2 linked regions of the Candidatus Ruthia magnifica str. Cm (Calyptogena magnifica) genome follow. The protein of the gene in region 2 binds, or shares a complex with, the protein of the main gene of each other region. Links are inferred from orthologs where the notes say so. Each region holds a gene or a part of one and is shown on either strand. Other genes may lie near its edges. The genes, in order: groL and metK.

Evidence for each region.
Region 1: the proteins of metK (region 2) and groL are in contact, whole or in part, in a cryo-EM structure (PDB 8P4O), measured with the Escherichia coli proteins. The link is inferred for Candidatus Ruthia magnifica str. Cm (Calyptogena magnifica) from one-to-one orthologs.

What each region holds. Positions count from the first base shown.
Region 1 is NC_008610.1:612,315-623,660, forward strand. Bases 1-2,862 are described here. They hold groL (chaperonin GroEL), read left to right. Parts: upstream 1-545; coding sequence 546-2,180; downstream 2,181-2,862. Other genes in these bases: rpoH (RNA polymerase sigma factor RpoH), read left to right, coding at 1-176; RMAG_RS02805 (co-chaperone GroES), read left to right, coding at 246-533; parE (DNA topoisomerase IV subunit B), read left to right, coding at 2,417-2,862. Also shown: more of parE, read left to right, coding at 2,863-4,300; 7-cyano-7-deazaguanine synthase QueC, read left to right, coding at 4,293-4,985; acpP (acyl carrier protein), read left to right, coding at 5,091-5,318; fabF (beta-ketoacyl-ACP synthase II), read left to right, coding at 5,396-6,634; RMAG_RS02835 (hypothetical protein), read right to left, coding at 6,684-6,887; RMAG_RS02840 (M3 family metallopeptidase), read right to left, coding at 6,911-8,821; iron-sulfur cluster carrier protein ApbC, read left to right, coding at 11,029-11,346.
Region 2 is NC_008610.1:782,577-800,209, reverse strand. Bases 11,243-14,030 are described here. They hold metK (methionine adenosyltransferase), read right to left. Parts: upstream 13,310-14,030; coding sequence 12,176-13,309; downstream 11,243-12,175. Other genes in these bases: ccmB (heme exporter protein CcmB), read right to left, coding at 13,463-14,030; RMAG_RS03650 (adenosylhomocysteinase), read right to left, coding at 11,243-12,054. In the rest of the region: RMAG_RS03710 (peptidoglycan DD-metalloendopeptidase family protein), read right to left, coding at 1-260; xseA (exodeoxyribonuclease VII large subunit), read right to left, coding at 247-1,647; rpsT (30S ribosomal protein S20), read right to left, coding at 1,995-2,255; high frequency lysogenization protein HflD, read right to left, coding at 2,332-2,946; tRNA 2-thiouridine(34) synthase MnmA, read right to left, coding at 2,946-4,037; RMAG_RS06150 (PhoH family protein), read right to left, coding at 4,439-4,567; RMAG_RS06145 (hypothetical protein), read right to left, coding at 4,573-4,698; RMAG_RS03680 (copper chaperone PCu(A)C), read left to right, coding at 5,036-5,503; RMAG_RS03675 (SCO family protein), read left to right, coding at 5,504-6,178; tRNA (N6-isopentenyl adenosine(37)-C2)-methylthiotransferase MiaB, read right to left, coding at 6,246-7,580; RMAG_RS03665 (mechanosensitive ion channel family protein), read right to left, coding at 7,587-8,612; RMAG_RS03660 (YqaA family protein), read right to left, coding at 9,099-9,671; RMAG_RS03655 (glycine--tRNA ligase subunit alpha), read right to left, coding at 9,673-10,596; more of RMAG_RS03650, read right to left, coding at 10,684-11,242; more of ccmB, read right to left, coding at 14,031-14,128; cytochrome c biogenesis heme-transporting ATPase CcmA, read right to left, coding at 14,125-14,721; and 5 more genes. UniProt on the Escherichia coli protein: Catalyzes the formation of S-adenosylmethionine (AdoMet) from methionine and ATP.

The sequences.
Region 1 (11,346 bases), 170 kb from region 2 along the record:
TATCATCATTAGATGAAAGAAGTTTAGATATTTTACAATCTAGATACTTGAAAGAAGAAAAAACAACCCTACATACTTTAGCAGACAAGTATGGTATCTCAAAAGAAAGAGTGCGCCAACTTGAAACTAAAGCTATGCAAAAGCTTAAATCAAACTTACAAGAGCAATCTCTTTAAAGACTGATTTTTAAGTTCAAGCATTAAGCTTAAAAATTATTTATTTGTTTATTAATCTAGGAGAAAAAAATGAATATTCGTCCCCTTCACGATCGTGTGATTGTCCGTAGAACACAAGAGGAAAAAACCACTGAAAGTGGATTAATCATTCCAGATTCAGCCACAGAAAAGCCTTCAAAGGGTGAAATTTTGGCGATTGGTAACGGCAAAATTAACGATAATGGTGATGTTATTGCATTAGATGTTAAAGTTGGAGACCAGGTATTATTTGGTCAATATGCGGGTAACGAAATTAAAGTAGATGGTGAAACATTGCTAGTTGTACGTGAAGACGATATTGTCGCAATTATTGAATAAAGGAGATTAAAAATGTCAGCAAAAGATATAAAATTTGGCTCAGAAGCTAGAAATTTAATGTTAGATGGTGTTAATATGCTAGCTAACGCAGTTAAAGTAACACTAGGACCTAAAGGTAGAAATGTTGTACTAGATAAATCATTTGGTGGTCCCACAATTACCAAAGATGGTGTTTCTGTTGCTCAAGAAATTACCTTGGAAGGTAAATTTGAAAACATGGGTGCACAAATGGTCAAAGAAGTGGCATCAAAAACCAATGATATTGCTGGTGATGGAACTACAACAGCAACTGTACTTGCACAAGCGCTTGTTATTGAAGGTGTTAAATCAGTAGCGGCAGGCATGAACCCTATGGACCTTAAACGAGGTATTGACAAAGCAACAGAAACTGCTGTTAATGCGTTGCGTGAGTTCTCACAACCTTGTAATGATACAAAAGCCATTGCCCAAGTTGGTACCATTTCTGCAAACTCTGATATTTCTGTGGGTGATATTATTGCTGATGCCATGGAAAAAGTGGGTCAAGCTGGTGTTATTACAGTCGAAGAAGGTTCTGGTTTTGAAAATGAACTTGATGTGGTCGAGGGCATGCAGTTTGATCGCGGCTATTTATCACCTTACTTTGTTAACAATCAAGAATCAATGACTGCTAATCTTGAAACACCTTTTGTATTATTACATGACGGTAAAATTTCAAATATTCGTGATTTATTGCCTACATTAGAAGCAGTTCAAAAATCAGGCAAAGCTTTGCTAATCATTGCCGAAGACATTGATGGTGAAGCGTTAGCCACGTTAGTAGTTAACAATATGCGTGGTATTGTTAAAGTTGCAGCGGTTAAAGCTCCTGGCTTTGGCGATCGTCGTAAAGCAATTTTGGAAGACATTGCCGTACTAACAGGTGGTATGGTTATTTCAGAAGAAGTTGGTTTGTCTTTAGAAAAGGTAACTGAAGAACATCTTGGTACTGCTAAACGCATTGAAATTGGCAAGGAAAACACTGTCATTGTTGATGGTGCTGGCAAAAAAGTCGATATTGATGGCCGTATTGCACAAATTAAAGCACAAATTGAAACTACAACGAGCGATTATGATAAGGAAAAATTGCTTGAACGCTTGGCTAAATTATCAGGTGGTGTTGCTGTGATTAAAGTAGGCGCTGCTACTGAAGTTGAAATGAAAGAAAAGAAAGGCCGTGTTGATGATGCGTTACACGCCACTCGTGCTGCTGTTGAAGAAGGTGTCGTTCCTGGTGGTGGTGTTGCCTTGGTTCGTGTTATTAAAGCCTTAGATGGATTAACGGGTGATAATCATGATCAAAATATTGGTATTGACATTGCTAAACGCGCTATGGAGGCACCATTACGCCAAATTGTAACAAATGGTGGTGGTGAGGCTTCTGTTATTCTTAACGAAGTTGCCAAAGGTAAAGATAATTATGGCTACAATGCAGCAACAGAAAAATATGGTGATATGCTTAAGATGGGCATTTTAGATCCAACAAAAGTTGTTCGTGCAGCGTTACAACATGCTGCCAGTATTTCAGGTCTTATGATTACAACTGAGGCGATGATTACTGATACTCCTCAAGATACACCTGCTACTGCTGCAGCACCTGATATGGGTGGCATGGGCGGTATGATGTAACAATTTTTTTATTTAAGTAAATAAAAAGCTCCATAAAATGGAGCTTTTTTTTGGTATGATACTTGTAAAATTATCATATTCAAACATTAAGACCACTGCATTAGCCTAGCATAACCTATGAAGCACATAAAACAAGGACCCCTCTTACCTAAAAGCTCGTCAAATAGTGAGCTATTCGCCTTATTTTTGTATGGGGAATGCACTATTTTTTACACCCTAAGTTGTATTAATTCATTATGAGTAACTACGATTCATCCTCTATTGAGATTTTAACAGGTCTTGAAGCAGTACGTAAACGTCCAGGAATGTACACTGAAACTGAGCGCCCAAACCACCTTGCCCAAGAAGTTATTGACAATAGTGTTGATGAAACAATTGCAGGATATGCTTCTAAAATTAGCGTTATTTTATACAAAGATGGTTCTTTATCCGTTGAAGATAATGGTCGAGGTATGCCTGTGGATATTCACCCTAAAGAAGGAAAATCAGGTGTTGAAGTTATTTTAACCAAACTCCATGCAGGTGGAAAATTTTCAAATGATTCATACCAATTTTCAGGCGGCTTACATGGTGTTGGAATTTCAGTGGTTAATGCCCTATCCACCTTAGTAGAAATCTGGATTAAAAGGGACGCTAAAGAACATTACATCACTTTTTCAAACGGTTTTAAGCAAACAGAACTTGAAATAACTCGCAAAGTTGGAAAACGTAACACAGGTACCACTGTTAAATTCAAACCTGATGCACAGTTTTTTGACACCATTAAATTCTCTGTAACCAAATTACGCCATAATCTACGCTCTAAAGCGGTTTTATGTCCAGGTTTGGAGGTTAATTTTTATAATGAAATAGATGAAGCAACAGATAAATGGATTTACAAAGAAGGCTTAAAAGATTATCTGTCTATATCTTTAGATGTTTTAGATTGCCTACCACCCACACCATTTATTATTGATTATAAAACTGACGAACAGCAACTTAATTGTTCGCTTGCATGGACGCAATACAACACCAATGTTGTGGCTGAAAGTTATGTTAACCTTATTCCAACCATTGGTGGTGGTACACATGTTAATGGGTTAAGATCAGGGCTTAATGAAGCCCTAAAAGAATTTTGCGAATTTAGAAATTTAATCCCCAAAAACATCAAACTCACGCCTGATGATATCTGGCAAAAAATTGCTTATACATTATCTATTAAAATATTAGACCCTCAATTTTCCGGACAAACTAAAGAAAGACTTTCCTCTAGAGAGAGTGCTAGTTTTGTTGCCAATGTCGTTAAAGATGCCTTTAGTCTTTGGCTAAATCAACATACTAGCATTGCAGAGCAAATCGCTCAATTGGCTATTGCCAATGCACAAGCAAGACTTAAAACTAATAAAAAGGTCATTCGCAAGAAAATAATTAGCGGTCCTGCCCTGCCTGGAAAATTATCAGATTGTACTAGTACTGATCTTAATCAAACAGAAGTATTTTTAGTTGAAGGTGACTCTGCAGGCGGTTCTGCCAAACAGGCAAGAGACAAAGAGTATCAGGCTATTTTACCACTACGCGGTAAAATTTTAAACACTTGGGAGGTTGATTCTGAGCAAGTATTGGCCAGTAACGAAATTCATGATATTGCCATTGCTATTGGTCTTGAGCCTAATAGTGAAGATTTATCTGGCTTGAGATATGGAAAAATTTGTATTCTTGCTGATGCCGATTCAGATGGCGCACATATTGCTACGCTCATTTGCACTTTATTCGTAAAACATTTCCAAAAACTTATTCAAAAAGGACATATATTTGTTGCAATGCCACCCTTGTATCGTGTGGATGCAGGAAAATATGTTCATTACGCCCTTGATGACAATGAACGAGATGCTATTATTAAAAAAATAGAAAATAAAAACAAGCATGTTAAAATTCAAGTTCAGCGTTTTAAAGGTTTGGGTGAAATGAATCCATATCAACTAAGAGAAACCACCATGCTACCTGATACTAGGCACTTAATTCAACTCACATTAGATGATCCATTGCAAGTTTTTCAAACTATGGACATGTTGTTAAGTAAAAAACGCGCAGCTGATCGAAAAAAATGGTTAGAAGAAAAAGGTAATTTGGCTAATGTCTAATACTAGACATAAAATCAAGGCCGTTATTCTTTTATCTGGTGGGCTAGATTCTACTACAACTTTAGCTATTGCCAAAACAAAAAACTTTGAATGTTATAGTCTGAGTTTTGATTATGGACAAAAACAAAAGTCAGAGTTAAAATCTGCTGAGAATTTTGCCAAAATTTTTGGCTCTATTAAACATAGAGTTATGAAAATATCTTTATCTAATATTGATTTCTCTGCCTTAACAGATGATAAAATAGACATACCAAAATTTTCTAAAAGCGATGATATTCCGATCACTTACGTACCTGCTCGTAATACTATTTTTTTATCCTATGCACTATCATGGTCAGAAGTATTAGACTGTCAGCATATATTTATTGGTGTTAATACACTGGATTACTCAGGTTATCCTGATTGTAGAGAGATTTATATCAAAGCATTTGAGGTAATGGCTAATCTTGCCACTAAACAAAGTATTGAAGGGAAAAAATTAACCATTCATACGCCGCTAATTCATTTGAATAAAGCACAAATTATCAAAAAAGGACTTTCTCTTGGCATTGACTATTCACTAACAACAACATGCTATCAGGCAGATAAAAGTGGAAAAGCTTGTGGCATTTGTGATGCGTGTGAATATAGAAAATTAGGCTTTATAGAAGCAAAAGTAGCAGACCCAACCCGATATCAAATTTAGCATTATTTACATAAAATACTTTAATAAAAAATTTTAAATTTAATCTTGTATAACCTCTTTTTGACGATAAAATAATAGCTATTAAAATAGTTAAGGAAATAACAAATGAGTATTGAACAAAGAGTAAAAAAAGTTGTAGCTGAACAATTAGACGTAAGCGGCGATATTGATAACAATGCTTCTTTTATTGATGATTTAGGTGCAGATTCTTTGGATACTGTTGAATTAGTTATGTCTCTTGAAGAAGAATTTGACTGTGAAATTCCTGACGATCAAGCTGAAAATATTACCACAGTTCAACAAGCAATTGATTACGTTAACAATAATTTATAGTTTTCGTTTATCAACTTAACGCAATAAAGTTATTTTTCTTAAAATTAAGTGCTTTTTATATTAAGTTTTAAAACATTATGGGTAAAAGAAGAGTTGTTATTACAGGTATGGGTATGGTTTGCCCAGTCGGTTTAAGTGTAGATGAATCTTGGGATAATATTCTTAAGGGTCATTCTGGCATTGCTTCACTTACTAATATCGATACCAAAGGTCAATCGGTTACGTTTGGTGGCTCGGTCAAAGGTTTTGAAATTACCGACTACTTAAAGCCTAAAGATGCCAAAAAAATGGACACTTTTGTCCATTACGGTATGGCCGCTGGCATTCAAGCTATTGAAGACAGTGGTATTGAAGTTACCGAACAAAATGCCCATCGTATCGGTGTTACTATCGGTGCTGGCATTGGTGGTCTTGGTACAATTGAAAAAACTGCAGATTTATTCAGAGAAAAAGGAGCAAAGCGCATTTCACCTTTTTTTGTCACCTCTTCAATTATCAACATGATTTCAGGCAATCTTTCTATAAAATATGGCTTAAAAGGCCCTAATTTTGCTATTGTGAGTGCCTGTAGTACAGGCACTCACAATATTGGCGGCGCTTCTCGTTTGATTGAATATGATGATGCTGATGTAATGATTACTGGTGGTGCTGAAATGTCAACCACCAACTGTGGTTTAGGTGGTTTTGCTGCAGCACATGCATTGTCTACTCGTAATGATGACCCAATAAACGCTTCTCGCCCTTGGGACAAAGACAGAGATGGTTTTGTGCTTGGTGATGGTGCAGGTGTTGTGGTGTTAGAAGAGTTCGAATACGCTAAAGCACGTGGTGCAAAAATTTATGCACAAGTTTCAGGATATGGCATGAGTAGTGATGCTTATCACATAACACTACCTTCAAAAGGCGGAGAAGGTGCGGCCAGATGCATGCAAAATTCACTAAAAAACTCAGGTATTAACACCGATCAAATTGATTATATTAACGCACATGGTACTTCCACGCCATCAGGCGACCAAGCAGAAACAGATGCTACTAAATTGGCCCTTGATAAGCACGCTTATAACATTGTCATGAGTTCAACCAAATCTATGACTGGGCATTTATTAGGTGCTGCTGGTGGCATTGAAGCCATCTTTACTGCACTCGCCATTAAAAATCAAATTGCACCACCAACCATTAACATCATCAATCAAGACCCAAATTGTGATTTAGATTATTGTGCTAATGAAGCACGAGAAATGACAATCAATCATGCCATTTCTAACTCATTTGGATTTGGTGGCACTAATGGCTCAATTGTATTCAGCAAAATTTAACAGCTTCATTCACATTAACGAAGATTAAAAAATTACTTGAAAATGTTGATTATTTTACTGTTGTCAAGTCAACACTTTTGATTTTATCAGCATCAGAAATTAACTCATAGATTGTAATTGTACCATTTTGAATACTATTAAGTGCAACTTCCTTATTCATGACTAAAGACCAGCTTTCATCAGTTGCAATAAACTGTACAGCGCCACCAATCAATGCTAAGATAATAACAATACTGAGAATAAATTTAATCATATTTTTCCTTAATTAAGTATGTGCTAAAAAATACCATTTGCTTGCAATAAAGCATTAATCGAAGGCTCTTTACCTCTAAACTTTATATATTGTTGCATAAAATTCAAACTACCACCTATCTCCAAAATATTATACAAGAAATCTTTAGAGGCGTTAGAGCCAATACCGCCTTCCCCTTGTACATAATAATAAGCATCAGCTGCTAAAACTTCTGCCCATTTATAACTAAAATATCCTGCTGCGTAACTCCCTGAAAAAATATGACCAAAAGTGTTTAAAAATCTATTTTCATCAATGCTATCCATCAGCGCTGTTTCTGATCGAACTTGGGTTAATACTTCATAAGTATCTGAATTTGACATGTGTGTTTTAAGATCCCACAATGAAAACTCACACTGTCGTAACATAGCCAATGCTGAATGGAAATTTTTAGAAGCAATGAGTTTATTAAACAAATCATCGGGCAAAGATTGCCCAGTTTTGTAGTGCTTTGAAATTAAGGCTATGACTTGTTTTTCAAACGCATAAAATTCCATATATTGGCTAGGAAGTTCCACACCATCCCATGGCACACCAGATATACCTGCAGCACAAGGGTATTTAACCTTAGTCAATAGATGGTGTAACGCATGTCCAAATTCATGAAATAGAGTAACAATCTCATCAAATTCAAATAAAGCTGGTTTGTCTTTAGTGTAGGAATTAAGGTTACAAACCACAAAAGCAACAGGTTTATGAGGTTCAATTAAAGGTTGATAATCTGTCATCCATGCGCCAGAACGCTTGTTTCTTCTAGCGTATAAATCAAGATAAATTCTACCAATGAGTCCATTTTTATCACTAACATTTAAAACTTTAACATCAACATGATAGCTATCTTGCTGTATTTTCTCAATTTTAATTTGATATAAATTTTCAATAGTTGAGAATAGTCCGTTTAATACACTACTCTCTGGGAAGTATGGAGTTAGATCAGATTTTTTAAATCCAAATTTTTGCTCTTTAAGTTTTTCACTATAAAACCCAAAATCCCACGGTTTTAAATCAATTCCTGAAAGCTTCTTTAGTTCTTCTAACTCTAATTGCGCCTGAGGCTTTGAACGCTCTACCAAATTATACAAAAACTGAAGCACTTCATCAATTGTACTAACCATTTTAGACATAATAGATAACTGCGCATAATGCTCAAAACCTAAGATATTAGCCATTTCAGCGCGCAATGATAAAATCTCATCCATAATTGGCTTGTTATTATAATCAGTTGAAGTAATACCCAATTCTGAAGCTCTTGATACATAAGCTCTATACACTTCTTCTCTTAAATCTCGGTTGTCTAAATAAGTCATAACATCCATATAAACAGGCATTTGTAAACTTAACTCATAACCCTTATCAGTTTTAATTTTTTCTAGTTCATTATCACTATAGCCTTTTAACTCATCTTTATCTACAATTTTTTTCCACTCATTAGTGGACTTTAAAACGTTTCTAGAAAATTCATTACTAAGTAGACTTAGTTTTTTCTTAATGGATTTAAATCTATGCGCAAAATTGCCTTCCAAGTCCACACCTGAAAGCTCAAAGCTCTTTATGACATCTTTAACGATATGTTGTTGTTGCTTATTAAGATTAGTTTTTTTGAGTGTTTTATAAGCTTGATATAAACCTTTGTTGGTAGATATATTAGAATAAAAATTAGTAATGATTGGCAATGTTTTTTCATATTGTTGATTAAATTCATCACTAAACATGACTGCATTTAAGTGTGAGTTAACACTAGTGAACTTATCCAATTCAAGAGCCGTTTGATCAGTAGCTGCAACCACACTATTCCAACTAGTACCAAGGCTTGCTTTTTCTACCACCTTAAGCCCATTTCTGGTTAATTTTTCAATGGTTTTGACAATATTTTTAGGTTGGAAATTTGGTTTCATAATAAATTAATATGGTGGAAGGAGTGGGATTCGAACCCACGGTACACAAAGGTACACACACTTTCCAAGCGTGCTCATTCGGCCACTCTGAAATCCTTCCGAAAAAAATTATTTTAATCAAAAATGGCTAATATTTCAAGGTTAGCTGATTTTCATACCTAGTTTGACATTAGAATCAACTGACAAAATATGCAATGATTCACCATCACCTGCTGCAAAGCACCATACCTTGTGAAATACCAAAACGCATTTTTCTAGGTACTATGTTTGCAACCATAATGGTGAGCCGTCCTTCTAATTCCTCATTTGTATAATACGCTTTAATGCCTTGCAAACACATTGCGTGTTTCTTGTTCGCCAATATCTAATGTTAATTGTAATAATTTATCCGTGCCTTGTACATTTTTGGCTTTGATAATTTTAGCAACACCTAAATCAATTTGAATCATATTATCATTCTAGTATTTATTCTACGCAACTACTTGCATGTTTTGTTTTGAAGCTTCAATAACTTGCTCAATTTTTTCATCTTCAATACGTGACATTAAAGGTTTGAATGTATTAATTTGATGCTTGGTTAAAGGACGTTTTAAATCCTGCCAATTGAACGCATCTATATTTAAAAACATCTCAGCTTGTTTTGCCATAACAGGCAATACTGGTTTAAGATAAGTCATTAACACTCTAAATAAATTAATAGCAAGTGAAGTCACGTCATGCACTTGTTTAGTATCTTTTTTTACCAGTTGCCATGGCTTATGCTCATCGATATATTGATTAGCTTTATCGGCTAATTTCATAATCTCACGCATAGCTTGATTATAATTACGCGCTTCATAGTGTTTTTTAATGATATCACCACAAGCAACAAATTCATGATAAAGCTCAGGATCAATAGCATAATCAGATAAAGTTTTGTTAAATTTCTTAACAAGAAATCCCGTACTACGTGAAGCAATATTAACCACTTTACCTACTAGGTCTGAATTTACACGTTGTTTAAAATCAGTCAAATTAAGATCTATATCGTCAATTTTAGCAGACAGTTTATAGGCGTAATAATAACGCAAACATTCAGGATTAAGATGATTAAGATAAGTTCTAGCCTGAATAAATGTGCCACGAGATTTGCTCATTTTTTGTCCGTTCACGGTTAAAAATCCATGTACAAAGATTGCACTTGGCGTACGATAATTCGAGCCCATCAATATAGCCGGCCAAAAAAGTGCATGGAAATAAACAATGTCTTTACCGATAAAATGATAAAGCTCTGTATTTGAGTCTTTATTAAAGTATTCATCGAAATCCAAACCCTGTTCATCACAAAGCTTTTTAAAACTTGCCATATAGCCAATCGGTGCATCTAGCCAAACATAGAAATACTTGCCTTCCACATCAGGAATTTGAAAACCAAAATACGGCGCATCACGAGAAATATCCCATTGTTGAAGGCCTTGTTCAAACCACTCAGATAATTTGTTGCTAACTTCATCTTGTAAATGCCCTTCTTTGATCCACGCTTTAAGTTGCGTTTCAAATTGAGGCAAGTCAAAGAAATAGTGTTCCGAGTCTTTAGCGATTGGAGTTGCATCTGAAATAATAGATTTGGCATTTTTTAGTTCTGTTGGCGAATAGGTTACCCCACAAATTTCACAATTATCACCATATTGGTCATTAGCACCACATTTAGGACAATCACCTTTAATGAAGCGATCGGGTAAAAACATCTGTTTTTCAGGATCAAACGCCTGAGAAATGATACGTGTTTTAATAAAACCAGCATCATTTAACTTGTGATAAATATTAGCAGAAATGTCTTTATTTTCCTGACTATGAGTTGAGTGATATTTGCTAAAACCTATTGAAAATTCTTTAAAATCTGCTTGATGGCGTTCACTCACACCCTTAATTAACGTCTCAGGAGTAATACCAAGCTCATCAGACTTAAGCATAATGGGCGTGCCATGTGTATCATCAGCACAAACATAATAACACTCATTACCCATCATTTTTTGAAAACGCACCCAAATATCAGCTTGAATGTATTCCAATAAATGCCCCAAATGAATTTCACCATTAGCATAAGGCAATGCTGAGGTAACGAGAATTTTTCGCGATGTCATGTTAATAGGCTTGTTAATATTAAGGGTGGCTTATACCATTATACGATAAAATATCGCTATTTTACTTAATTGGATACAACAAAGATGGCAGATTTAACGAACAAGGAAATTGAAAATATTTTATCCAAGGTTGTTGATATTTATACCGAACAAGATATTGTTTCTTCAAATATCATTAATGATATTAACATTGATGGTGATAAAATTCAGGTTAACATTGAACTTAATTATCCTGCTAATAGTTACCACGCTATCTTATCCAAAACCATTACCGATACATTAGCAAAAAATGGTATTAACCATGTTAGTGTTGATATTAAAACCAAAATTGTTAAGTACATAGTTCAAAAAGGTGTTGATGTCCTGCCAGAAGTTAAAAATATCATTGCAATTGCCTCGGGT
Region 2 (17,633 bases):
TGAGTGAAAAAACCTTTAATAGTGATATATTTCTCTCCCACTTCTGAGAGTAGTGGTATGCCTATCAATGCTTGCCAGTATTGGTTTTTGATATACTGAGTGTAGATAGGAATATTACTATAAAAAGCCTTTGGATTTGAATGGTTGCTTTGAAAATCAACCACAGCAATGCCGCCAGGTATGGGTGTATTTTCAATGTTGATATTAGCCAATGTAATATTGGATAATGACAGTAAGATGATGAAGTTAATTTTTTTCAATTTTTTTAATATTAGAATATAGTTTTCCATCAGCTAATTGAGTGGTAATGGCTTGATTAATTTTAATATCAGTTATTGAAGATAATATTTGATTTTTTGCATTAGTGGTAATGCTAAACCCTCGCGAAAGTGTATTAAGTGGTGACAAATGATGGAGTGAGTTAGCTTGAATGGATAATGTGGTTTTATGCTTATCGGTCAAAGTGGCTATTGCTTTTTTAAGTTTTTCGTTTGCTAAATATAAAGCGCTATTATTAATGTTAATTATTTGTTTGATTTGATGTTTGAGTTGAGCAAAAGATACTTGGTTTAAAATCTTAATATGTTTTATGGCTTCAATAGGGGAGTGCTGTTTTAAGGCAGAAAATATCGAGTTAAGTTTGGCATTATTCAATACAAGTGTTGATTTTACATGATTGTTAAGATTGATGCTTACATGGTCAAGTTTTTGACTAAAAAAAGCAATTTGTTTATTTGAGATTGGTATTCTTAATTTAAGTTGATTAAGAACAGATTGATAATCATGCAAAGTTTGTTGATAAGATTGATGTAATCGCATATATAACTTATCAGTATTGGCGAGTAATTCTAGTCGATCAGGTGTGACTAACATGGCAGCAGCACTTGGTGTAGGTGCACAAATATCACAGACAAAATCAGAAATTGTGGTATCAGTTTCATGGCCAATTGCACTAATAATTGGAGTGCTTGCCTTGAAGATTGCTCTTGCTAGTGTTTCTTCATTAAACGCCCATAAGTCTTCTAATGAGCCACCACCTCGGGCAATAATAATAACGTCACACTTGCCTGATTGGTCAGCTGCATTTAAAGCATTTGTGAGTTTTTTCACTGAGCCTTGACCTTGAACCATTGAATCAAATAATAAAATATCAGAAAAGGGATAACGGTTATTCAATACTTTAATAATGTCTTGAATAACCGCACCTGTTGATGAAGAAATAACACCAATGGTGTTAATAATATTAGGCAATGGTTTTTTATGAATGTTGTCAAATAAGCCTTCATTAACAAGCTTATTTTTTAGTTGCTCAAAGGCAAGGTTTAAATTACCAATACCTACGGGTTCAAGATGTTGTATGATGAGCTGAAAATTACCTCGTGCCTTGTATAAAGTAGGTGTGACGTGAACTAAAACTTCCATGCCATTTTTAGGGTTAAACTTAATATGACGCTGATTAAACCGAAATAAAACACAGTACACTTGGGCTTTACTGTCTTTTAGAGAAAAATACCAATGACCTGATTCTGGGCGTGTTAAATTGGATATTTCTCCTTGTAACCAACAAGTAGGAATTTTATCCTCAATGGTCTTATTGCATAAGAACAAAAAATTAGAGATCGTGTAAATTTCATCAATATTAAACATGATCTAGTTTTGTTTTAAGAGGGTAAATACTGTACCTGTACCATCATCTTCGTACGGGCAAAATTATAAAGATCATTTCGAACATAATTGATTATATTTGAGCCAAATAAACTACTGTGAGAATGTAGGTATGAACCTTAAAGGCTTTTTAATCGGCTCTTGAAACATGATTTATCGGGGGGGTTGCTGCTTTTAAATAATGCTTTGTCATACTCGTTTATCATGTCGCTATTCAAGAAAATAAATGGGTGAAAACCACGTTTTTTTAAAAATGTCTTGAATATTATAAAGGCGTAAACACAAAAACCCTCTTTTAAATGGATTTTGTAAAATTTTAAATACTAATTTTACAATGCTTTAATTTGTGCATTTAAGCGTGATTTTTTTCTTGCCGCCTGGCTTTTGTGCATTAAGCCTTTGTTTACTGCTTGGTCAATTATTTTTTGCATGATGCTAAAACCGCTTTGTGCTTGTTCTTTGTTGCCCGCTTCTAAAGCGTAAGCAACTTTTTTAATAAAAGTACGAACTTTAGCGCGAATTTGTGAATTGTGTTTGTTACGTTTGACTGCTTGTCTTGCGCGTTTTCTAGAACCTGCTGAATTGGCCATTATTAAGAGAAATATAAAATATATTAAAAGCATAATTATAAAGTCTTAGATGCTAAAAGTCTAGAGAGTGTTAGGATTATTTATTCAATCCCTCTAATGAGCTAATCAAATTAAGTATCTTTTTCTTATTAAATAGTAAATGCCAAGTTTTACCACCTTGGGATTTCCACAAAGATACCGCCCGAATACCTGCTAATAGCAACGCTCTAATGTGGTTTGTAGTATGTTTATTGGATAAGTAGATTTGTTCACCATTGATCATAATTCTAGGATTCAAACCACCCAAGGTTGACTTATAAAGTTGAGCCAAACGTGCTACTGAATTTGCATGAGAAATCTCGAAGAATTCTTGATTTTTAATCAAGTCAATTTCCAAAGTGATTTGATTGAGTAGTGTTTGATTTTTCATCAATTTCTTTTCAAGGTTGATTAAAGCCAATGCATAAAGAATGACTTGTTGTATACGTTTAGTTTTATTACCCAATACAACTTTTAACGCAGCGATACCAACCAACAAATCTTGCTTAGAATTAAACACCTCTTCAAGTTTGGTGCTACTGGTTATAATACTCTTTAAGCTAGCTTGATTACTATTTGCATCACAAGCGCCCGTTGAAGCGAGTTGATCAACCAGCGTTGTGGTTTGTAGTATACTGGCTAGTGCCAAGGTTTGGTTGCGTAATTTATTCATTATAGTCTGAACTCAATAATTGCACCACCAAGACAAGTTTTATTATCATAAAAAACAATAGATTGCCCTGGGGTAATTGCACGTTGAAGTTGCTTGAAAACAACTTTTATTTGCTTGTTGTCATTTTGGCTAATCATACAAGATTGTGATTGCTGACGGTAACGTATTTTGGCACTACACATCAGTGGTAATGTTGGTGGTGTGCTAATCCAATGAGGCTTGGAGGCGCTTAAAATTTGGTGGTATAACAGTGCATGATTACCTTGTACAATCATCAGCTCATTACGTTCAATACATTTATCTGCTACAAACCAAGGCTCACCTGATTTGCCAAAACCACCACCAATCTTTAAGCCTTTGCGCTGACCTATAGTATAAAAAGCTAATCCTTGATGATGTTTAATAAATTGTCCTTGTTCATCCACAATATCGCCTTGTTGTTTTGATAGATAGGTTGCTAAGAATTCAGAAAAATTGCGTTCACCAATAAAACAAATACCCGTTGAATCTTTTTTGTTAGCAGTAACAAAGCCATTTTCTATGGCAATATTGCGTACGTCAATTTTATTAATTTCACCCAATGGAAATAGGCTTTTTGAGAGTTGATATTGGTTTAAAAGATGCAAAAAATAACTTTGGTCTTTACTATCATCCAAACCTGTTTTGAGTTGATAAGTGCCATTTTTTTCAGCAATACGAGCATAATGTCCCGTAGCAATTTTATCTGCACCTAGTGATAGTGCATGTTCTAAAAATACTCTAAATTTAATTTTTTGATTGCACAAAACATCAGGGTTAGGCGTACGACCTTTTTTATGCTCTTTGAGAAAATGGATAAACACATCGTTCCAATAGTCTGCTGAGAAGTTAACAGCGTGTAATTTTACGTCAAGTTTGTCAGCTATTTTTTGTGCATCAGATAAGTCTTGTTCGACGCTACAATACCCGCTTTTGTCATCCTCTTCCCAATTTTTCATAAACAATGCTTCAACTTGATAGCCTTGTTTAAGTAATAATAGTGTGGCTACTGAGGAATCAACTCCACCTGAGAGTCCAACTATAATTTTAGTATTTTTATTCAAATTTTTCATATGCCAAAACAATACATTGTACTAACTTGTGTCTGATGATGTTTTTTGATTCGAAATGACAAAATAAAATTTTATGTTTATTTTTTTGCACTTTTATTATGTGTAACAAACTTGATTGTGCTTGTGTAAATCAATTTGAGTTACATCACCAGTAATTATCATTTTTGAACCAAACCCAAGTCGGATTAAAAATATTTTTATTTACTCTATAGCGATGTTTTGAGCCTCATTTAAAATAATAAATGTTTCATTTAAAGACCTACCACACATAAACGTCAGTGGCGTGATTTAAATCACGTTTTTATCTAGTAGGTTGATGATTTTTCAAAGTTCATCATTTTGTATATGTGTAAATAAGGATCAATTCTTTCATTCATATCGCTAGGTAAAAACCCAAATTTTTACTCTGTTTCAACCATAGGATGCACTAAAACTAGTCTACGTACATCAGATTTTTCTAGCGCTTCAACAATACATGCTACTGCAAGATAGCTCTTACTAGTACCAAAAGTACAATTTTGATTTTTAATAGCGTTTAACGTAATTTTGTTGGTTGATGTTTTGCATATGGATAAATAGGTCCTAGTGTTACTTTACGCTTAGTTTTTATACTAATAATCTTGCTTGATGAGTCAGAATTAGCTTGTGTTTTGATGCCCATCTTAATATCATGAAGATTTATTATTTGAGGCTAGTATCTTCAAGTCTTGAAGTAGCTTTTTGGCTAAACTCTTGTTGTCTCCAATGATGTTAAAATCAATACCTTTATTGCTAATTTTAACATCAAAACTTTTAGCAATGGTTTCTAAGTTTTTGTCCAATGAGCCGTAAATATTAGCCAGTTATTTTGTATTATCAATATTAAATGTGAATTTCATTAAGTTGTTTTATCAAAAAAGTAATAATAACCAATTAGATCATGTTTAAGAATGTCAAAATTCCTCATTATGATACAATGATGTTTTTAAATTTTACCAATATAACTTAAGAGAAAAACAATGAATAAAATGATATCAAGTTTGATGATAGTTTTATCCTTATCAATTATTACCCAAGCATGTTCAATGAGTCATGACACGGATAATATTACTGTTTATAACCCATGGATACGTTTAGCACCACCAAATGCACCTGCATTAGGTGCATTTATGGAAATTCACAATAATTCTAACCATGATATTAAACTGTTATCTGCAAATGCCAGTGGATATAAACGACTTGAGTTACATAAAACTGAGTATAAGAATGGCATGATGAAAATGATTAAACAAGATTTTATGCCTATTCTTGCCCATAATAAATTGGTTTTAAAGCCAGGCAGTTGGCATATTATGATGATTAATCCTGAGTTAGTACCAAGTGAGGAGGAGGATGTTATAATTGAGTTGGTATTTAGCAATGATTTGTCAAAAACATTACATGCTAAAGTAAGCAAAGATAATATGATGAACCATCACGAGTATTAAATGTTTAAAAAAGTATTAATTGTTGTTGTGACGACAGTAATCGCCTTGTCTTTGTATATTAATTTTGACAACAATTACAAAGAGTTAGCAAAACAACTTAAAGTTTCTTTTATACTTTACAATCCTGATAAAGAATTATCATCTTTTTCGTTGATTGATCATAATAATAATAAATTTAATAACAAAAACTTTAAAGATAAATGGACGTTATTGTATTTTATTTACACTCATTGTCCAGACGTATGTCCTACTGGTTTGATGGATATATCAATACTCAAATCTATTTTGATTAAAAGAGGTGCAAGCATTGTGCCCAATCTTGTAACCATTACTTTTGATCCAATTAGAGACACGCCTAAAGTGTTAAAAACTTATGTCACTCATTTTGATAAAAGTTTTTTAGGTGTGTCTGGAGATCAAAGTCAGATTGACCAATTGGTGCAAGATTTTGGTGCTTATTATGAACGAGTGGTTTATTCAAAAAATGGCAAGACAATAGTTCTTAGAAATGACGAGCCGTTGTTAAAAGGTGTGTTGGAATCTGATTATTTGATTAATCATACTGCTTGGATTTATTTGATTAGTCCAGATGGAAAAATTTTTGCTGGTTTTCCATCTCCACACAATCCGCTTGAAATGGCAGATGATATTGAATTGCTAATTAAAAACTATTAAAATTTTTTTTTGTTAGTGATTTGTGAGGATTTATTCTAAATTGACACTTTGTCAAATCACAATATATTTAGGCAATCAAATTACCCACTAAAGAATTACCACGACCTTGGGTGATTTTTATATTGACAATTTGACCAATCAGGGATTTATCACCTTTGAAGTGCGTATTACGCATATTTTCTGTACGTCCAAATAGGTTATCTCTTTTTTTGGCTACGTTTTCTACCAATATTTTTTGTACACTGCCGACCATTGATTTAGAAATACGTTCAGTATTTTTGTCTATTGTTTTTTGTACTAAGGCTAAACGTTGTTTTTTAACATCCATATCAACATCATCAAGATAACTTGAAGCGAGTGTTCCAGGGCGAGCAGAATAGATAAAGCTAAATGATTTATCAAAGCCAATTTCATCAATCAGTGTCATGGTATCAAGAAAATCTTGTTCATTTTCACCGGGGAAACCAATAATAAAATCACTTGATATAGAGATATCTGGGCGAATTTTACGTAATTTTCTAATTTTTGATTTATATTCAATGACCATGTGTCCACGTTTCATTAATCTAAGAATTTTGTCAGAGCCACTTTGAATGGGTAGGTGTAAATGTGAAGCCAATTTTGGCACCTCCATGTAAGCCTCGATTAAACTATCGCTAAATTGAGTTGGGTGTGAAGTGGTATAGCGAATACGTTTAATGCCATCAATTTGCGCTGCAATATTAATTAATAATGCCAAATCAGCTATCTCTCCATCGTCCATTAAACCTTGATAGGCATTTACATTTTGTCCAAGCAGATTAACTTCCCTAACACCCTGGATGGCTAAAATTTTAACTTCGTTGATAACATCAATAAATGGGCGTGATACTTCTTCACCGCGTGTATAAGGTACAATACAAAATGTACAATATTTACTACAGCCCTCCATAATTGAGACAAAAGCAGTAACGGAGCTGGTTTTTGGTTTTGGTAGATGGTCAAACTTTTCAATTTCTGGAAAAGAGATATCAATTGATGGTTTAACACTCATGCCGGGCGTGGGCGTTAAAACCTCGTTTAGCATACTTGGTAATCTATGCAAGGTTTGTGGACCAAAAATAATATCCACATAAGGAGCGCGTTCTAGAATTAACTCACCCTCTTGTGAGGCAACACAACCACCTACGCCAATGATTAAATTAGAATTTTTATCTTTTAATTTGCGCCAACGACCGAGTTGATGGAATAGTTTTTCTTGGGCTTTTTCACGAATTGAACAAGTATTAAGCAACAACACATTAGCACTAGCTGCATCATCAGTTAGCACCAAACCATGGGAATGGTTAAGTACATCAGCAATTTTATTAGAATCGTATTCATTCATCTGGCATCCAAAAGTACGAATATATAATTTTTTCATAAATTTTTATTTTTGAATATACAAGGTTTGAGTGGGGTAGGCAATCTCAGCTTTGTGTTTGGTAATAATTTGTGCAATGCTTAATAGGATTTTCTCTTTTACTTTTTGATAGGTGGTTTTATTAACGGTTTTGGTAAAAGCATATACATTGAAATCGAGCGATGAGGCATTAAAATGATTAAAATAAACTCTTAGTGGTTGAGAATGATCAATGTCTACATATTCTTTAAGCATTTGTTCTATTTCGCTCATAATAATAGGAAGTTGTTCAATGTCATTATAGCGAATGCCAATCACTTCTTTAATACGACGATTGGTCATACGTGATGGCGTTTCAATGGGAATGGTGGTAAAAATTGAATTGGGGATATAGACAGGATTTTTACTAAAAGTTCGGATGCGTGTTATACGCCAGCCAATTTTTTCAACCGTGCCTTCAAATTTATCAGAACGAATCCAATCACCTGTTGAAAAAGGTTTGTCCATTTGAATCATTAATCCGCCAAAAATATTTGATAACATATCTTTGGCAGCAAAACCCATAACAATACCGCCAACACCACCAAATGTAAGTAGGCCAGAGATTGAAAAACCTAAATACTGCGCAACACCTAAGGCAATGGCAATGATAATTAAAATTTTAGCCAATCTTGAAAACAGCCTAATTGAATCATTATTAATATGAATATTTTTTTCAATTAAGTAAGCTTCAATGCCTGATACCATTCGAACAACTCCCCAAGTAATGATAAAGATGGGCATGATATCAATATAGGTAATAACACTAGCCAAGATTTTAACTTGGTCTGTAAATACATTAATTGATAAAAATATTAAACCAAACCAAATCAACATTTTAAGTGGTGGTAATATTGCTTTGATTAAATGGTCGTCTAGTTGGTTCTTTGTTTTTCTAGCATGTTTAGCAATGCTGTTAAAAATAAAGCTAAGTGTCAAGTGCGCAGTGAACGCAACAACGAATAAAGCACCAATGGATTGATAGATGGTTATGTTTTGTAAAACGTCATTCATGAATTCTATTTTAACTAACTTTTGGCTTGTTATTTCAGATACTTAAGCGGCTATTTAAAATTTTTCATTTCAAAGTAAAACGACATTTTGCTAGTGATGTCAATTATTTGACCCTTTTAATAGTATCACCATTTTTCTATTTTGTGACTGAAAAATATAAATGGGCTATTTTAGTATGACTTTTTATTTTATTACCAACATATACCACTTTGATATTACGAATAGCACGTATATTTTATCCAATTTTAGTATCAAAAATTAAGCCCAAATGTTTGTTTCTTACTGAGAAGGCTTTACTGATATTGCTTTTAAATGGAATATAGACCATCTGTTAGTTTTTTGCTTATCTCTTTAATAATTTTTTTGTTTTGTTCTCTTAGTGTTGACTAATATTTTGTAAGTTGATGGATTTTTCGAGAACAATAACTTTTTTGAGAGGGAAAATAAACTATTATTAACAAAAAGACAAATTTAAGGGTTAAAAATTTAACTAGCATACCAAATACCTAGTGCAAAAACTACAATTAGGATATAACTCAAACGGTCGATGTATTTTTGTAGCCACTGATCACACTGTTGTCTATAAGCCTTAACCAGAGAGATAATTAAATAATATCTAGCTGCACGTGTAATGAGTGACATAATAATAAATGGCAATAATGCCATGGACATAGTGCCAGCAGTAACGGTAGCCAGTTTGTATGGAATAGGACTAAATGCTGCAATGCCAACCATCCAGATACCATAAGTATCAAAAATTTTTTTGATGTATGCAATTGATTCTGGCTTGATGAGTTCAAAGCTCAATAAAAATTGCAACAACACTTCACCTAGAAAATATCCGACCAAGCCGCCAAGCACTGAAAAAATAGTACAAATAAAAGCAAAATGGCAGGCTTTATCAGGACGTTTGAGTACCATGAGTGCTAATATTACATCAGGCGGAGGGTAGGGTAGAATGCTAGATTCTAAAAAACTAATCACTGATAAATAATAAATAGCATATCTACTTTCAGCCCAGTTTAGAATTCTTAAATAAATTTTGGAAAATATATCCATGTTATTTTTTACTTGACTTGGTTTTCATGTCTTGCTTGAGTATTGGAAAACCTAAATTTTTACGTGAATTATAGTAAGTTTGTGCTACTTTTTGACTCATGGCATGTATTTTGCGAATAAACCGTGCACGATCTGTCGTGCTAATAGCATGGCGTGCATCAAGTAAATTAAATAAATGCGATGCTTTTATTACTTGTTCATAGGCAGGGTAAGGCAATGACGCTTTAATTAATTTTTCATGCATGGCTTCAGCCTCATCAAATTGCCTGAATAGTACCTCGATATTGGCAATTTCAAAGTTATATTTTGATTGTTCAACTTCGTTTTGATGGAATACATCAAAATAACTAACACCCTCAACCCAAATCAAATCAAATACACTATCAACGTCTTGTAAGTACATGGCTAAACGTTCTAAGCCGTAAGTAAGCTCACCCGATACAGGCTTACAAGACAAGCTACCAATTTGCTGAAAATAGGTAAATTGAGAAATTTCCATGCCGTTTAACCAAACTTCCCAGCCTAAGCCCCAAGCTCCTAAAGTTGCTGATTCCCAGTTGTCTTCCACAAAGCGTACATCATGGTTGGTTAAATTAATACCGATTTCAGTTAAAGATTCTAAATACAAATCTTGAATGTCAATGGGCGAAGGTTTTAACAAAACTTGAAACTGGTAATAGTGTTGTAAACGATTTGGATTTTTACCATAACGACCATCAGTGGGACGACGAGAAGGCTGTACATAAGCCACCTTCCAAGGCTCAGGACCAATAGCTCTTAGAAACGTAGCGGAGTGAAAGGTGCCAGCGCCCATTTCCATATCAAAGGGCTGCAATAAAGCACATCCCTTTGAAGCCCAAAAAGTTTGTAGTTTTGAGATTAAATTTTGAAATGAAGCGCAAGCATCCAAATTTAAAATTGACATTATAATTCAACAGAAAATAACAAAAATTTTACCGCAAATTACCATAAAAAGTTTTATATCAAAATATTTTTTTGAGCGTTTTTGATATTAATACTTATAACTTTCAGGCTTGAATGGGCCATTTTTAGGGACATTAATGTAGTTAGCTTGAGTAGTTGTCATAACTGTAAGTACACCACCAAAACCACTTACCATGCCTGAAGCCACTTCTTCATCTAACTTTTTAGGCAGTACTTTAACATAAATATCACCGCCTTTATCGGCAAATTTTGCATTAAATAAATGTATTTGTGCTAAGACTTGGTTGGCAAATGAGCCATCCATGATGCGACTTGGATGTCCTGTTGCATTGCCTAAGTTAACTAAACGACCTTCGGATAATAAAATCAAATAGTCACTTTTATTGTCTGTTCTAAAAATACGATGAACTTGAGGCTTTACCTCGTCCCAAAGCCAATTATCAAGCATATATTGAGTGTCAATTTCATTGTCAAAATGTCCAATATTGCAAACTACTGAACCTGGCTTAAGAGTTTGTAGCATGGCATTGTCGCAAACATTAATATTGCCTGTGGCAGTGACAATTAAATCAGTTGTATTTAACAAGTCTTTATTGATACCATCAATTGAACCTTTATTGATACCGTTGATATAGGGAGAAATAATTTCAAAACCATCCATACATGCCTGCATTGCACAAATTGGGTCAATTTCGCTGATTTTAACAATCATACCTTCTTGGCGTAATGATTGTGCAGAGCCTTTGCCAACGTCACCATAGCCAATTATCAGTGCTTTTTTACCAGACATGAGCATGTCAGTACCGCGCTTAATGGCGTCATTTAGCGAGTGGCGACAACCGTATTTGTTGTCATTTTTTGATTTGGTGACTGAGTTGTTTACATTGATAGCAGGCACTTTAAGAGAACCTTTTTCCATCATTTTTAATAAGCGATGAATGCCTGTTGTGGTTTCCTCAGAAATACCATGAATGTTATCCAGCATTTCTGGATATTTCTCGTGTAGCGTTTGGGTTAAATCACCACCATCATCAAGCACCATGTTAGCCGCCCAAGGTTTGCCATTTTCTAAAATAGTTTGCTCAATGCACCATAAAAACTCTTCTTCAGTTTCACCCTTCCAAGCAAAGGTTGGAATATTGGCTGCTACCATAGCACTAGCAGCGTGGTCTTGGGTTGAAAAGATGTTACAACTTGACCAACGTACTTGTGCTCCTAAATTGATCAATGTTTCCATTAAAACAGCGGTTTGAATGGTCATGTGAATACAACCAAGAATTTTCGCATCTTTTAAGGGTTGTGTGCTTTGATATTTTTTTCGAAGTGTCATTAATGCTGGCATTTCTGCTTCTGCAAGCTCTATTTCTTTACGACCATAATCGGCTAGTGCCATATCAGCGACTTTGTAATCTCGATTGTTTAAGGTTGGGTTGTTCATCTGGTTTGCTGTATGTCGTTTACTCATTTTTTTGTTTCTATAAAGGGTTTAAAAAATGAGCGTTGTTTTGATTTTTCAATGCAACGCTCCTTGGCATATTGATCATTATACCAACAATGATTTATTTCAATAAGTGAGCACGGTCAGTTTTTTCCCAACTAATGTCATTTTCTGTACGTCCAAAGTGACCATAACTAGCAGTTTTTTGATAAATAGGACGTTTAAGATCAAGCATTGTAATTAAGCCTTTAGGGCGTAAATCAAAGTGTTCGTGTATTAAACGCTCAATTGCTTGATTGCTAATTTTTCCTGTACCAAAGGTTTCCACATTAATTGAGGTAGGTTCCGCCACGCCAATGGCATAAGAAACTTGAATTTCACACTTGTCAGCCAAGCCGGAGGCAACAATGTTTTTAGCCACATAACGTGTTGCATATGCTGCAGAACGATCAACCTTTGACGGGTCTTTGCCAGAAAATGCACCGCCACCATGGCGAGCCATACCGCCATAAGTATCAACAATAATTTTACGGCCTGTAAGACCTGCATCGCCTATTGGACCACCAATGACAAAATGACCTGTTGGGTTGATGTGATATCGGGTTTTATTACTTAGCCATTCGCTAGGTAGTACTGGCTTTATGACTTTCTCTAAGATGGCTTCTCGCAAATCTGTAAGCGAAATATCGTTATCATGTTGGGTTGATAAAATAACAGTATCAACACCTTTAATTTTATGACCATCATAAATCATGGACACTTGAGATTTTGCATCAGGGCGCAGCCATGGTAATGTACCATCTTTCATTAATTTTGCTTGACGTGCAACCAAAAGGTGTGCATACAAAATAGGTGCTGGCATCAATACGTCAGTGGCATTGCAAGCATAACCAAACATTAAACCTTGATCGCCTGCACCTTGTTCGTGATTAGATGATTCGTTAACGCCTAAGGCGATATCTTGAGATTGTTTACCCAATAAATTAGTAATATCGCAAGTGTGACCATTAAAGCCATATTCATCACAATTGTAGCCAATATCAATAATGGTATTGCGTACAATTTGTTCAAAGTTAATATTGGTATCTGTGGTAATTTCACCTGCCAGTACGACATGATTGTCTTTAACTAAAGTTTCAACAGCAACACGTGAATTCTTATCTTGTGTCAATGCTGCATCTAAGATGGCATCAGAAATTTGATCACAAACCTTATCAGGGTGGCCAGCAGAGACAGATTCAGAAGTGAATATCATTTTTTATTCTCCTTGTAAAAACGAAAAATCTTTAAAGCGGGTTTTCAACAAAGAAGAACACCTACTTTAGCTTGTTTTGGTTACCTTTTGGGCAACAACGCTAGCAATCGGGGCAAATCAGCGTGTAATTGGGATTATAGCATAAATGATGAATTATTCTAAACTTATCTTTAAGGCAATGCCACTAACAAAAGGTGCGGTCATTAAACTTATTATGAGAATTGTAGCTAAAAAATACAATTGACCCGTAATCTCTAAGCCAAATTGTGCTTGAGATACTGCACTTGAAGCAAAAATAAGAATAGGAATATATAAAGGTAGTATCAGTAAAGATAATAACATGCCAGAATTTTTAATACCAACAATCAGTGAAGTACCAATAGCACCAATAAGACTCAAGCTTGGTGTGGCTAGTAATAGTGTTATCATTAGCACCCAAATACCATCGCCATCAAGAAATAAAAACAAACCCAATAGAGGTGATAGTAGAATAATAGGAATACCGGTTAAAATCCAATGAGCGGTAATTTTTGACAAAATGAGCAAGGATAATGAATGGTGAGAAATCACCATTTGTTCTAAAATGCCATTTTCAAAATCGTGATGGAATAAAGCATTTAGTGAGAGTAGTGCTGAGAGCATTGAAACAACACAAATAATACCCGCTGCAATTTGAGCAAATGTGGTAGTTTCAGAACTGATGGCTAAGGGAAATAGTGACACCGATATTATAAAAAATAACAGCGGGTTTAATATGTTATAAGGGTTGCGAATAGCAATACGTAAGTCACGCTTTAGGGCTTTAAGGTAAATATTCATAGTGCTAACACCTTTTGATTAAGTAAGGCTGAACTTTGATGTGTAGTAAATAGACACAAACCGCCTTGTTCGCAGTGTTTGTTGATTCTATGTTCAATAATGGCTACACCATTAGAATCAAGTGCAGTAAAAGGCTCATCTAGTAGCCAAACTTTAGCATTGGAGATGAATAATCCTGCCAAGATCACACGGCGCTTTTCTCCTGCTGATAGTTTGGCGCAGTATTCATCTTCATAACCTTTTAAACCAATGTTACTTAATGCTTTAATTAATTGTACTTGGTTGGTAGATTTATTAAGCCCAGTTAAAAATTCAAGATTTTCAAGTGCGCTTAATTCCCCACTAAGTACTGATAAATGACCTAAATAAAAAATTTCTTTTTGATAGATTTCTGATTTGACTGCATGATTGTCTAAAAAAACCCCGCCCTGCTCTTGCACGTTTAGGCCTGCTAAAATTTTGAGCAGTGAAGTTTTACCGCTACCATTGGTGCCAGTAATGCGTAAAATGTCACCTGAGTTGATCTCGAAAGAAAGATGCTTGAATAAAAGGTTGTAGCCTTTTTGACAACTAAGATTATCTATTTTCAACATAAACGAAGATTATATATGAAACGTACCGCTGATGAACAACTAGCCGATATTGCACAAGAATTTGTACGCCAAAATAAGTCTAAACGTCGTTGGCGTATTATATTTAGCCTATTATTTGTTGGTTATTTTTATTTTGTATCTTATATTGGTGTGAGTGGAAGTGGAATATTAGAAACTGTACTTAAAAAAGAGTCCCCTTTTGTTGCTGAAGTGGTGTTAAGTGGCACTATTCAAAGTTCAGGTTCAATTGATGCTGATGAAGCTATTGAATTGTTGCACAGTGCATTTGAGTCAGAAAATGCAAAAGCTGTTATTTTAAGAATTAATTCACCAGGTGGCTCACCCGTACAATCTAGTAGAATTTACAAAGCTATTGTGCGTTTTAAAAAGCAATTTGATAAAAAAATCTATGTGGTTATTGAAGATATTTGCGCCTCAGGTTGTTATTATATTGTTTCAGCTGCTGATGAAATATATGCTGATGAATCTTCAATTATTGGTAGTATTGGCGTAGTTATGTCTAGTTTTGGTGCGGTTGATGCTATTAAAAAATTAGGCATTAAAAGACGACTCTATACTGCAGGAAAATATAAAGGCTTGTTAGACTCTTTTTCTCCAGAAGATGAAAAAACATTAATGCACATTCAAACTAGTATTTTAGATAAATCGCATCAAAATTTTATTAATGCGGTTAAAGCAGGTAGGGGTAATAAATTATCAAAACATAAAGATTTATTCACAGGCTTAATTTGGCTTGGACAAGAATCTAATAAACTAGGGTTAATAGATGGTATTGCAGACGCAAACTATATTGCTAAGCATATTATTGGCATTGACTCAAGAATTTTATTTGAAAAAGAAAAGACTCTGTTGGAGCAGCTAACAGAAGCAAGTGCTAAAGATATTGTATTGGCTATTAACGATAGATTAATATCTCAAAATCCCATTGGCTCTTTACAGTAAGTAATTATTAGAACTTATATTAAGATGTTTTTGTATTGATCATTTTTTCATTATTAGTGCTGTTTCTCAATAATTTGCAAATTTACGAATGGGTTTTTTGGACTATTTAGCGTAATTCTCTGATACTTTTTTGGTTAACGTTTTTTCTTTAGTAATTTTTTCCTTTTTTTCATAGCTGATACGTTTATTTTCTGCCTCTTTTTCTTTATCAGTGAGTTGTGATAATGAGCCGATATTAGTTGTGTTAATATGTACTAATATGTCATCATTAAATTTTAATACTAAGCGATAGTGAATGTTATCCTTTTTATGCAAAGTAGAGTAGTTAATATAGTCCCATTGGTTATTGTGAAAGGAGTCAATAATGCTTGGTGATCCAATTAAATCTTGCACTTGTGTTTTAGACATGCCTAAATTCAGTTGATTGATTTTAAACCTTTCTAGCACTGAGCCTTGGTGGATATCATCTTTATACAGTGTTAATAATGATATATCTGACATTTTAGGCAAACATGCAGATAAGAATGGCAATAAAAATACAATCAAAGTTAATTTATTCATTTACTAGTTTTTTGATTTAAAATCAATGACTAATTTTACATTAAGGATGCTAGATATGGATGCTCAATATCTAAAAAGTGTAGGGCTTAAAGTCACACTACCAAGGTTAAAGATTTTGGAAATTTTAGAAACTAGTGAAAATCATCATATGGGTGTTGAAGATATCTATCGCACTTTAATCATGCAAGGTGAAGAAGTGGGCGTGGCAACAATTTATCGAGTGCTTACTCAATTTGAAGAGGCAGGTATGGTTAATAAACTTAATTTTGACAATGGAAAAAGTGTGTTTGAGTTATCAAATGTAGATCATCATGATCATTTAGTGTGCGTCAAATGTGGCAAAATTGATGAATTTGCTGATGAGGTTATTGAGCAGCATCAACATGATATCGCTAACAAATATGGTTATCAACTTACTGATCATTGTTTGTATTTATATGGACTTTGTAAAGACTGCCACTAATCATTATGGAAAATTTTATTTTTAGGGCCGTTCTAGCAGCTATTGGTATTTCAATTATTGCAGGTTCATTAGGCTGTTTTGTTATTTGGAAACGTATGAGTTATTTTTCAGAATCTATTTCACATTCAGCACTTTTAGGTGTATCTTTAGGACTTGCTAGTGGCTTAAGTGTTCATTTTAGTTTGGTGATAGTGGGTGTGATATTTGCAATACTTGTTGTCATTTTGCAACGAAGACAATTTTTATCTAATGATGCTATTTTGGGTATTTTTTCACACATTGCTTTGTCATTAGGTATTATTGTTTTAAGTTTTATTGGTAACACTAATATGGATTATTTTTCACTCTTATTTGGTGATATTTTGTCTATTACAAACGCTGATATTATTTGGGTGTATGTAATTTTAATTGTACTTGGCTTACTGCTCATTATTTTTTGGCAACGTTTATTATTATTAACCTTAAATGAAGAACTAGCAGTTGCACAAGGACTTAATCGAGATTTTTATCAGTTATTATTTATGTTAATGATTGCGTTAGCTGTTTCTGTTTCAGTGCAAATTGTGGGTGTGCTTTTGATTACTTCCCTGCTAATTATTCCACCAGCTGTTGCTAGAGTATTTGCTAATACTCCCAGTGGTATGGTATTTCAATCAGTTATTGTTTCTATGGTTGCAGTTGCTCTTGGTCTTGGTACTTCAATGGCTTATGATTTGGCCACAGGTCCGGCAATTGTAATTGCTTTGGGTGGATTATTTATATTGTCACAATTTATGTATAAAAGATCAACTTAGAACATCATTCAATTCTGTTAATTGACTGGTTTGTTGCTCAACGATTAATGGCTCAATAATTGCATTTAAATTGCCCTCCATAATTTCTGAAAGTTTGTATAAGGTTAAATTAATGCGATGGTCGGTAATAC